3 regions of the Streptomyces amakusaensis genome follow, and region 1 is predicted to be linked to each of the others. Evidence: riboswitches for the same ligand, from Rfam matches in the RefSeq annotation. Region 1 holds a riboswitch; each other region holds the start of a gene.
The links. Region 1 has a riboswitch for cobalamin ahead of ABD371_RS14270 (ribonucleoside-diphosphate reductase subunit alpha). Riboswitches for the same ligand answer to the same signal wherever they lie in the genome.
Positions count from the first base shown of each region.

Region 2: it holds a riboswitch for cobalamin, as region 1 does, so the genes downstream of both, metE (5-methyltetrahydropteroyltriglutamate--homocysteine S-methyltransferase) here and ABD371_RS14270 (ribonucleoside-diphosphate reductase subunit alpha) in region 1, are expected to answer to the same signal.
Region 3: it holds a riboswitch for cobalamin, as region 1 does, so the genes downstream of both, ABD371_RS22120 (hypothetical protein) here and ABD371_RS14270 (ribonucleoside-diphosphate reductase subunit alpha) in region 1, are expected to answer to the same signal.

Region 1 is NZ_BAAASB010000007.1:54,751-58,018, reverse strand. Features, by position in the region: gene ABD371_RS14270 (ribonucleoside-diphosphate reductase subunit alpha) at 1-1,549, opposite strand, end outside; cobalamin riboswitch at 1,693-1,817, opposite strand; gene ABD371_RS14265 (GntR family transcriptional regulator) at 2,150-2,914, opposite strand; gene ABD371_RS14260 (extracellular solute-binding protein) at 3,218-3,268, shown strand, end outside.
Region 2 is NZ_BAAASB010000008.1:206,748-210,015, reverse strand. Features, by position in the region: gene metE (5-methyltetrahydropteroyltriglutamate--homocysteine S-methyltransferase) at 1-1,638, opposite strand, end outside; cobalamin riboswitch at 1,834-2,055, opposite strand; gene ABD371_RS16600 (dihydrodipicolinate reductase) at 2,171-3,214, opposite strand.
Region 3 is NZ_BAAASB010000012.1:169,446-172,713, reverse strand. Features, by position in the region: gene ABD371_RS22125 (enoyl-CoA hydratase/isomerase family protein) at 1-885, opposite strand, end outside; cobalamin riboswitch at 982-1,125, shown strand; gene ABD371_RS22120 (hypothetical protein) at 1,515-2,603, shown strand; gene ABD371_RS22115 (CbiQ family ECF transporter T component) at 2,600-3,268, shown strand, end outside.

The DNA.
Region 1 (3,268 bases):
TCGGGTAGAAGTTGATGTCGACCACGCGGTCGAGGAAGGTGACCGCGGTGCGGACGGTCTCGTCCAGCCGCTCCCAGTCGATGCCGTCGCCGACGACGAAGGCGCCGAGGTTGACCGAGCCCAGGTTGCAGACCGCGGTCTCGCCGTCGTCGGTGACCTCCAGGATCTCGGTGCAGAGATTCGAGGAGTGGACGGTGTGGCCGGGCTCGGCGGTCTGGTTGGCGGTCCGGTTGGAGGCGTCCTTGAAGGTCATCCAGCCGTTGCCGGTCTGGGCGAGGGTACGCATCATCCGGCCGTACAGCTCACGCGCGGGCATCGTCTTGCGGGCCAGGCCCGCCGCCTCGGCCCGGCGGTAGGCGGCGTCGAACTCGTCGCCCCACAGGTCGACCAGCTCGGGCACGTCGGCCGGGGAGAAGAGCGACCACTCGGTGTCGGCCTGCACCCGGCGCATGAACTCGTCGGGGATCCAGTGCGCGAGGTTGAGGTTGTGGGTGCGCCGGGCGTCCTCGCCGGTGTTGTCGCGCAGCTCCAGGAACTCCTCGATGTCCGCGTGCCAGGTCTCCAGGTAGACGGCGGCGGCGCCCTTGCGCCGGCCGCCCTGGTTCACCGCGGCGACCGAGGCGTCGAGGGTCTTCAGGAACGGCACGATGCCGTTGGAGTGGCCGTTGGTGCCGCGGATCAGCGAGCCGCGGGCGCGGACGCGGGAGTACGAGAGACCGATGCCGCCGGCGTGCTTGGAGAGCCGGGCGACCTGGTGGTAGCGGTCGTAGATGGAGTCCAGCTCGTCCTGCGGGGAGTCCAGCAGATAGCAGGAGGACATCTGCGGGTGGCGGGTGCCGGAGTTGAAGAGCGTGGGGGAGGAGGGCAGATAGTCCAGCCGGCTCATCAGCCGGTAGAGCGCCGCGACCTCGTCCAGCGCGCGGGTGGAGTCGTCCTCGGCGAGGCCGCAGGCGACCCGGAGCATGAAGTGCTGCGGGGTCTCGATCACCTGGCGGGTGATCGGGTGGCGCAGCAGATAGCGGCTGTAGAGGGTGCGCAGACCGAAGTAGCCGAAGCGGTCGTCGGCGCTCTGGTCGATCAGCTCGTCCAGGGCGGCGGCGTGGAGCGTGACGAAATCGGCGGTGCGGTCGGCGATCAGACCCTCGGCGTGGCCGACGGCGACCGACGCGGAGAAGGCGACCGAGCCCTGGGAGGCGGCCTCGTCCGCGATGGTGCGGGTGAGCAGCCGGGCGGCGAGCCGCGAGTAGGCCGGGTCCTCGGAGATGAGGCCCGCGGCGGCGTCGGTGGCGAGCCCGCGCAGCTCGGCCGCGTCCGACTCGGCGTTGCGGCCGCGCAGCGCGGCTGCGGCGACCTTGCCCGGGTCGGTGTCCGGCAGATCGGCGGTGAGGTCGGTCAGGGTCCGCAGCAGAGCGGTCCCCGGTCCGTCCCCGGGCTTCCCGGAGACGGGTGCGGGCACCCGTCCGGGAAGCTGTTCCGACACCTTCTCGGCGCTCTGCCCGAAGGCGTTCGCGGAGGTGCCTGAAGCCGGATCGGCTGGCGCGATGGTCACGTGGTGCTCTCCACTCGCTCGGCTCACGGGCCGGCGGGAGGGAGGCACGCCGCGGGGCGCGCGTACCCGTTTCGGGGCAGCACTCCGCACGGCGTCCGCCGACCCAACCGCGAGGCCCGGACGTCTCGGCACCCGGGTCGGTCGAGCCGGGTGCGCTGTCGGCAGACGCCCGGACTCGCGGGTACGACAAAGCGCACCACAGCACACCGTTGCGGGACAGTTCCGGATTCACACCGGATTCCTCTGCGGCGACAGCGAGACGAGCATACATGTGGGGGCGGGGGGTGGTGGCACCCACCAGATGTTGTGTCGCGGGGGTGTCGGAGGCCCTACGGAAGGTCACTCCTCCGAAGGGTTCGCGGGGTCGCCCCGAGGGCTTCGCGGGGCCTTTCCCGAGCCCTGCCGGGGCCCTGGGGCCGCTTCGGGAGGCGGTTCGGGAGCGGATCGGGAGGTGCTTCGGAGGGGGCCGGAGGGGGCCCGGGAGAGATCCGGGGGCGCTTGGGCCCGTCGCCGGGTCCCGGCTCGCCGGCCGCGCTCCGGACACGACGAAGGCGCGGGCCGGCCCACCGGTGGGATGGGCCGGCCCGCGCCTTCGGCCGGTCAGTGCGCGGGGCGCTTCAGACGGGCGACGAACTTGTAGCGGTCGCCCCGGTAGACCGAGCGGACCCACTCCACGGGCTCGCCCCCGCCGTCCAGAGAATGGCGTGAAAGCATCAGCATCGGCAGGCCCACATCGGTCCCCAGCAGCCCCGCTTCACGCGGTGTCGCGAGTGAGGTCTCGATGGTCTCCTCGGCCTCGGCGAGATGGACCCCGTACACCTCGGCGAGCGCCGTGTAGAGAGAGGTGTACTTCACCAGGCTCCGGCGCAGCGCCGGGAAACGCTTCGCCGAGAGATGGGTCGTCTCGATCGCCATCGGCTCGCCGCTCGCCAGCCGGAGCCGCTCGATGCGCAACACCCGGCCGCCCGCCGAGATGTCCAGCAGTCCGGCCAGACTGTCGTCGGCCGTGACATAGCCGATGTCCAGCAGCTGAGAAGTGGGTTCCAGTCCCTGGGCTCTCATGTCCTCCGTGTAGGAGGTCAGTTGGAGGGCCTGGGAGACCTTCGGCTTGGCCACGAACGTGCCTTTGCCCTGGATACGCTCCAGTCGGCCCTCGACCACCAGCTCCTGGAGCGCCTGGCGAACGGTCGTGCGCGAGGTGTCGAATTCGGCCGCGAGTGTGCGTTCCGGGGGCACGGGAGTCCCGGGCGGCATAGTCTCTGTCATGTCCAGAAGGTGGCGCTTGAGCCGGTAGTACTTTGGGACACGCGCGGTACGAGTCTGAGGCCCGCCCTCGGTCTCCGTACCCACCCCGTCCGTGGTCATTGCCCGCCTTCCCGACTCCTGCATTGCTGCCGTCACCGGCTCCTCCGTCTGTAGCGGCTCACATGGTGGCACGGTCCGGTCACGGGTCGTCGCCCTCCCTCAGGTGTCGGTCCTATAACGGACGCGACTGCCCTTCTTATACACCCTTGACACCCCTAAAGGTCTAGGCCAAGCTCCGGGTACTGGTCTAAACCATTAAAGACCAGGTCCCAGCCCCACGGGCAGACCGAAAAGCGCTGCTCTCTGCGTGTTGTGCGACTCCCGGGTGGTGGGGGGAAATCTGCATCCCTTGAGGAGGGTGGCGTGAAGCGCAAGCTCATAGCTGCGGTCGGTGTGGCGGCAATGATGGTTTCG
Region 2 (3,268 bases), on a different contig from region 1:
CGGCTCGGGGCGGGAGATGTCGCCGGCCAGCACCGGCGGCCGGACATAGCGGGTGCCGTAGGACTGGACCCAGCCGTGCTGGGTGGCGAGATAGCCGGTGAGCTGCTCGGCGAAGTACTGCACCATGTCATTGCGCTCGGGCTCGCCGTGCACCAGGACGTCGATGCCCGCCTTCTCCTGGAAGGCGAGGACCTCACGGATCTCGTCCTTGATGCGCTCCTCGTACCCGGCGGTGTCGATGCGCCCGGCGCGCAGATCCGCCCTGGCGGTGCGCAGCTCGTTCGTCTGGGGGAACGAACCGATGGTCGTGGTCGGCAGCAGGGGCAGCCCCAGCCGCGCGCGCTGCGCGGCGGTCCGCTCGGCGTAGGGCTGGGAGCGGCGGCCGTCGGCGTCGGTGACGGCGGCGGTACGGGCCCGCACGGCCGGGTCGCGTGTGAGGGCGGAGGAGGCGCGGGAGGCCAGATCGGCCCGGTTGGCGGCGATCTCTGCGGTGATCGCGCCGGTGCCCTGCGACAGCCCCTTGGCGAGGGTGACGATCTCGGCCGTCTTCTGCCGGGCGAAGGCGAGCCAGCGGCCGATCTGCGGATCGATCTCCCGCTCGGCGGCGGCGTCGAGCGGCACATGCAGCAGCGAGCTGGAGGCGGCCACATCGACCCGGCCGGCGAGGCCGAGCAGGGTGCCCAGGGTGGCGAGGGACTTCTCGTAGTCGTTGATCCAGATGTTGCGGCCGTTGACGACACCGGCGACCAGACGCTTGCCGGGCAGCCCGCCCGCGGCGGCCAGATCGTCGAGGTTGCCGGCGGCCCGCTCGGTGAAGTCGAGGGCCAGACCCTCGACGGGGGCCTTCGCCAGCACGGGCAGGGCATCGCCGAGGCGGTCGAAGTACGAGGCGATCAGCAGCTTGGGCCGGTCGGTGAGCGCGCCGAGGTCACGGTAGGCGCGGGCGGCGGCGTTCAGATCGGCCGGAGTGCGGTCCTGGACCAGGGCGGGCTCGTCCAGCTGCGCCCACTCCGCCCCGGCGGCGCGCAGATCGGCGAGGACCTCCGCGTACACCGGCAGCAGCCGGTCCAGCAGCGTCAGCGGCTCGAAGTCGGCGGCCACCCCGGGGGCGGGCTTGGCCAGCAGCAGATAGGTGACGGGTCCGACGAGGACCGGCCGGGGGGTGAGCCCGAGCGCGAGGGCCTCCTTCAACTCGGCGACCTGCTTGGCCGAGTCGGCCGTGAAGACGGTGTCGGGGCCGAGTTCGGGGACCAGATAGTGGTAGTTGGTGTCAAACCACTTGGTCATCTCCAGGGGCGCGACGTCCTGGGTGCCGCGCGCCATGGCGAAGTAGCCGTCGAGCGCGTCCGCTGCGCGGGCGCCGCGATGCCGCTCGGGGACAGCGCCGACCATGACGCTGGTGTCCAGCATGTGGTCGTAGTACGAGAAATCACCGGTCGGCACCTCGTGGACGCCGGCCTCGGCCAGCTGCCGCCAGTTCGTCCGGCGCAGACCGGCGGCGGTCTCCCGGAGGGCGTCGGCGGTGACGCGGCCCTTCCAGTAGCCCTCGATGGCCTTCTTCAGTTCCCGGTTCTGTCCCTGGCGGGGGTAGCCGTACACGGTGGCCCGTGCTGCCGCGGCTGCGGACTGCGCTGTCACGGAAATCTCCTTCGCGAGATGTCTCCTGGGATCCCGGGGACGACACGGGACGAGAACGCGAAGGGATGACAGACCCGACGGACCGAGGCCGCACCTGGGTACGGTCGTCCGCCTGATTCGTACGCCCCCGGACCATGTCCAGGGGTGCCCCCACCCGACCCGCCCACGAGGTCACCGGGATACCGCGCACGATCGGTCGTGCGCGGGCAACGGGCAGGTCTTCGGACTCGCGGGCACATCCTCCGGTCTCCCGGCGGACACCTACTGGCCGTCGCTTCCCAGGCCCGTACGGGCCCAGTGCGTATGACGGCGGTCGTTCCCGCTCACCGCTGCGGGGCAGTCCCGGATTTCCACCGGGTTCCCTCTTGCGACGCGTCTGTCTGGCGGACAGGGCGAACCAGCTGCGTCCGTCAGCCTAGAGCGGCGACCCGGGTTCGGACAGCACCGTTCACATACCGGACCGTGAGATGAGACACGGACGGAGCAGGGTTGGAACCGTCCGACACCCGGGGAGCAGCCCGTTCGCCCGTGCTCAGGGCGTGCGGCGGACCGGCCGGAAGCGGAGCTGGGGGAGTTCGTCCACGGTGACGATCCCCGGCCTCGCGGCGATGACGTCCGGGATGCGGTTGACCAGGGTCGCGCAGGTGGTGTGCGCCGTGTCCAGGTCGCTGTCGCGCAGATGGAGCGTCGGCCTGCCCGAGGAGTCGGCCAGATTCCACTCGTTGAAGTCCCGCTCGTGCTCCTCGTAGACCGAGCCCCGCGAGCTGACGGACAGGGTGACGCCCTCCTCCGTGTCCAGGGTGTCGGTGTCCGTGTAACCCAGCAGCCTCCCCCGCCGCACCGTCGTCCCGAGCGCCTTGGAGGGCACGTCCCGCTCGGCGATCACCGGCTCGGTCGTGGTGCGCGGTGTGCCCCGGGGGGTCAGCCCGACGGCGGCGGCCAGGGCGTACAGCGAGTAGTGGGTGAAGGTCGGCGGGCGCTGCGTGTGCGCCTGCCACTGGGCGAACTCCTCCGCGGTCGCGTTCACCCGCTGGTGCTCGGCGACGGCCCGGCCGAAGTCGTCGACGTTCCAGGACAGCTCGCCGGTCACCCTCCCGAGGTCGTGGGTGGAGCCCGCCAGCACGCTGACGAGGTTGACCCAGTAGGCGTCCTGATGGCCCGTGCCCGTCACCGTCACCCCGTGGTGCTTCGCCAGCGCGTCCAGCTTCCGGGCCAGGGGATTGTCCGTGGCGAAGGGGTAGAGCATCTCCTCGGCGAGTGTGATCACATCGGCCCCGGCCCTGACGGCGGTCGCGAAGATCTCGTACTGGGCTGCGTCGAGATAGGTGCTGACCGTGACGACCACGATGTCCGGAGCGCTCTCGCGCAGCGCCTCCTCGGCGTCGCCGCGGGCGGGGAAGGCCAGTCCGGGGAGGCCGGCCAGCTCGCCCAGGAGCCGCCCGTCCTTGTCGGAGCCGGGCCTGACGATTCCCGCGACGATGTCCGCCCCGCGACCGTGCAGGATTCTGACGATGTCCAGCCCCATGGCCCCCAGTCCGTAGACGGCGATGCGCGGATTCTCCCCGGTCTCGGGCATGGCTCACTCCTCGTTCCGTGCGGACCGCTCCACGGGCCGCCTCATCCTTGGGAC
Region 3 (3,268 bases), on a different contig from region 1:
GCACGACACCCGGTACTCCTGCTCCAGCACCTCCTCCAGCGAAGCCAGCGCCCGCGCCCGGCGCAGCGAAGCGAGGGTGACCTTCAGCGAGGTGGGTGACCGGGTGAGAATCGTCCGCGCCGCCTCCTTCGCCCCGGGGTCGCCGTGGCCGAGCAGCCGTTCCACGATCTCCTCCACCGAGTCCCCCGCGCAGCAGGAGTCGATCCACTCCCGCCGGCCGGCGAGGAGGCCCTCCGGAGCGGGGCCGGCGTACCGGTGCACGGCGTCCATGACCTCGGAGTCCGTCAGGGCGGCGGCGAAGCCGGTCAGCCGTGCCGCCGGTACGAAGTGGTCGGCGAGCCCGCACAGCAGGGCGTCCGCCGCGCCCACCGGCTCTCCGGTGAGGGCCAGCAGGGTGCCCAGTTCGCCGGGGGCGCGCGACAGCAGATACGTACCGCCCACGTCGGGGACGAAGCCGATGCCCGTCTCCGGCATCGCCACCGAGGAGCGCTCGGTGACGACGCGTACGCTCCCGTGGGCCGAGACGCCCACCCCGCCGCCCATCACGATGCCGTCCATGAGGGCGACGTACGGCTTGGGGAAGCGCGCGATGCGGGCGTTGAGCCGGTACTCGTCCCGCCAGAAATCCAGGGAGGCCCGCCCGCCGGCGAGGGCGTCCGCGCGGATCGCCCGGATGTCGCCGCCCGCGCAGAGCCCGCGCTCGCCCGCCCCCGCGATCACCACCGCGGCCACGCTCCCGTCCCGCTCCCACGCGGCGAGCGCCGCGTCGACGGCCCGGACCATCGGGCGGGTCAGGGCGTTGAGGGCGCGCGGCCGGTTGAGGGTGATACGGGCCGCGCGGCCCTCGGAGCGCAGCAGTACGGTTTCGGTCGCGTCCGGGGCCATGGGCCGTTCCTTCCGAGTGATGTTCGTGGCCGTGCCCAGGGGGTGGCGGCACGGTCGGGACGCACATAGGATGCCGCTGTCTCTGCCCGCGTGAACAGAGTGATCCATGTGGCCGGGGCCGACAACTTCATACGCATACGGATGGGGAAAGCCGGTGGGAATCCGGCGCTGACCTGCAACCGTGAGCGGCACCGCATCCGTTGTGCCGCGAGTCGGACCGCCCAGCCGTGTGTGCGCACTGCTTCTCACTGTCATGGTCTGCAGAGTGGAGCCCGGTATCTGAACCACTCGGGCCCCTGACGTATCCGTCCTCACCGTGGATACGCGTCAGGGGTTTGTCGTGTGCGAAGCCCGCCCGGGATCCCGATGCCGGCCTTCTCCGGGAGGGTCCTTCGGATGATCGGCGTCAGACCCGTCGCCAGAGTCGCGGCCGGGACACCGGGTGCGACGGCGCGAGCCGTCGACGCCCGCCGTGTGCCGCACCTCCCCCGTAGGGCCTCGCGCCCCTCGGCCCGCCCGGCCCCCGTCCTCTGGGATGTCATGCACTGGACATTACGGGCGGTCGCGCCGCAGGCCGCCGCGTGCCCCGCCGAACACCCCGCCCCGCAGCGCCAGGAGGGCACGCCGTCATGAGAACCGACCGGCGCGGCCTCCGCGCCCCGCGCGCGATCGGCCTCGCGCTCACCCTGACGGCGGCCTCGGCCGGAATCGGGCTCACCGGTGAAGTCGCCGCCGCGCCACCGGCGTTCGCGATCGACCAGGACAAGGGCACGCCTGGACACTGCCCCGACGACAAGGGGGTGACCGTCGTCATCGACTTCCAGAGGCTCGGCGGCACCACCATCGTCCGCTGTGCCCCCGGCGACCAGGCCACCGGCCATGCCGCGCTGAAGAACGCGGGCATCCGGATCGCCGGGACCAACCGCTGGGGCGAGGCGTTCATCTGCCGGATCGAGGGCAGGCCCGGCCCGGCCGACGAGTCCTGCGTCGACACCCCGCCCGCCTCCGCCTACTGGTCGTACTGGCACGCCCCCGACCGGGGGAAGTGGAGCTACAGCCAGTGGGGCGTGATGAACCGCAAGCCCCCGCCGGGCAGCTTCGAGGGCTGGTCGTTCTCCATGAACGAGACGGAGACGGCCAGTACGCCGCCGCGCCTCGCCCCCTTACGCCCCGCACCGTCCCCCGCTCCGAAGCCGAAGCCGAAGCCGAAGCCGGAGCCGGAGCCGAAACCGTCGTCCGGGCCGACCGCCGGGCCCACCGGCGACGGCTCCTCGTCCGGCGGCTCCAACGGTTCGACCGGCTCCACGGGCGGCACCGGTTCGACGGGCTCCGGTTCCGGTTCCGGTTCCGGCAGCGGCAGCGGCGGCAGCGGCGGCGGATCGGCCGACGCCTCCCGCCCGGCGGTACCGAGTGCCCCCGCCAAGACAGAGGGAAAGAGCGACGCCCCCTCCGCCCCCTCCGCCGCGACCGCACCGGCCGCGTCCGAAGAACCCGTCCCGGGCACCGCCGTCACCCCCAGTGAGGCCCCCGAGTGGACCGGAGCCGACGACAGCGGAACCGATTCCGCCGCCGAGGCCACCGAGAGCGGCGAGGCGGCCGGCCGGGGCATCCCGCTCAGCACGGTCGCCGGCTTCACCGCCCTCGCCCTGCTGCTGCTCGCCGCCGGGGCCACCGCGTGGCGCAGACGGCGCGCGGCGCGAGCCGACGACTCCGCATGACCGCACGCCCCTCCCTCCCGCCCCTCGCGGCCCTCCGGTTCCCGCCGCTGCCCCGCGCCCTGCACCCCGGCGCGTGGTGGCTGTGGGCGCTCGCCCTGGCCACCGCCGCCGGCCGCACCACCAACCCCCTGCTGCTGGCGCTGATCCTCGCGGTCTGCGGCCATGTGGTCGTCCGGCGGCGCGGCGACGCGCCCTGGGCCCTCGCCTTCCGGATGTATCTGCTGCTCGGCGCGTTCATCGTCACCGGCCGCGTGGTGTTCCGGATCGTCTTCGGCGGCGGACAGGGCGACATCGTCCTTTTCACCCTCCCGCAGATCCCCCTGCCCGCCTGGGCCGCAGGCATCAGACTCTTCGGCCCGGTCGCCGCCGAGCAGCTCCTCGGCGGCTTCTACGACGGGCTCAGACTCGCCGTCATGGTCGTCTGCGTCGGCGCGGCCAACGCGCTCGCCAACCCCAAACGCATGCTCAAGACCCTGCCCGGAGCGCTGTACGAGATCGGCACGGCCGTCGTCGTCGCGCTCACCGTCGCCCCGCAACTGGTCGAGAGCGTGCAGCGGGTGCGCCGCGCCCGCCGGCTGCGGGCAGGCGGCCGGAAAGGGCCGCGCGCCCTGCGCGGGATCCTCGTCCCGGTGCTGGAGGACGCCCTGAACCGCTCACTCGCGCTC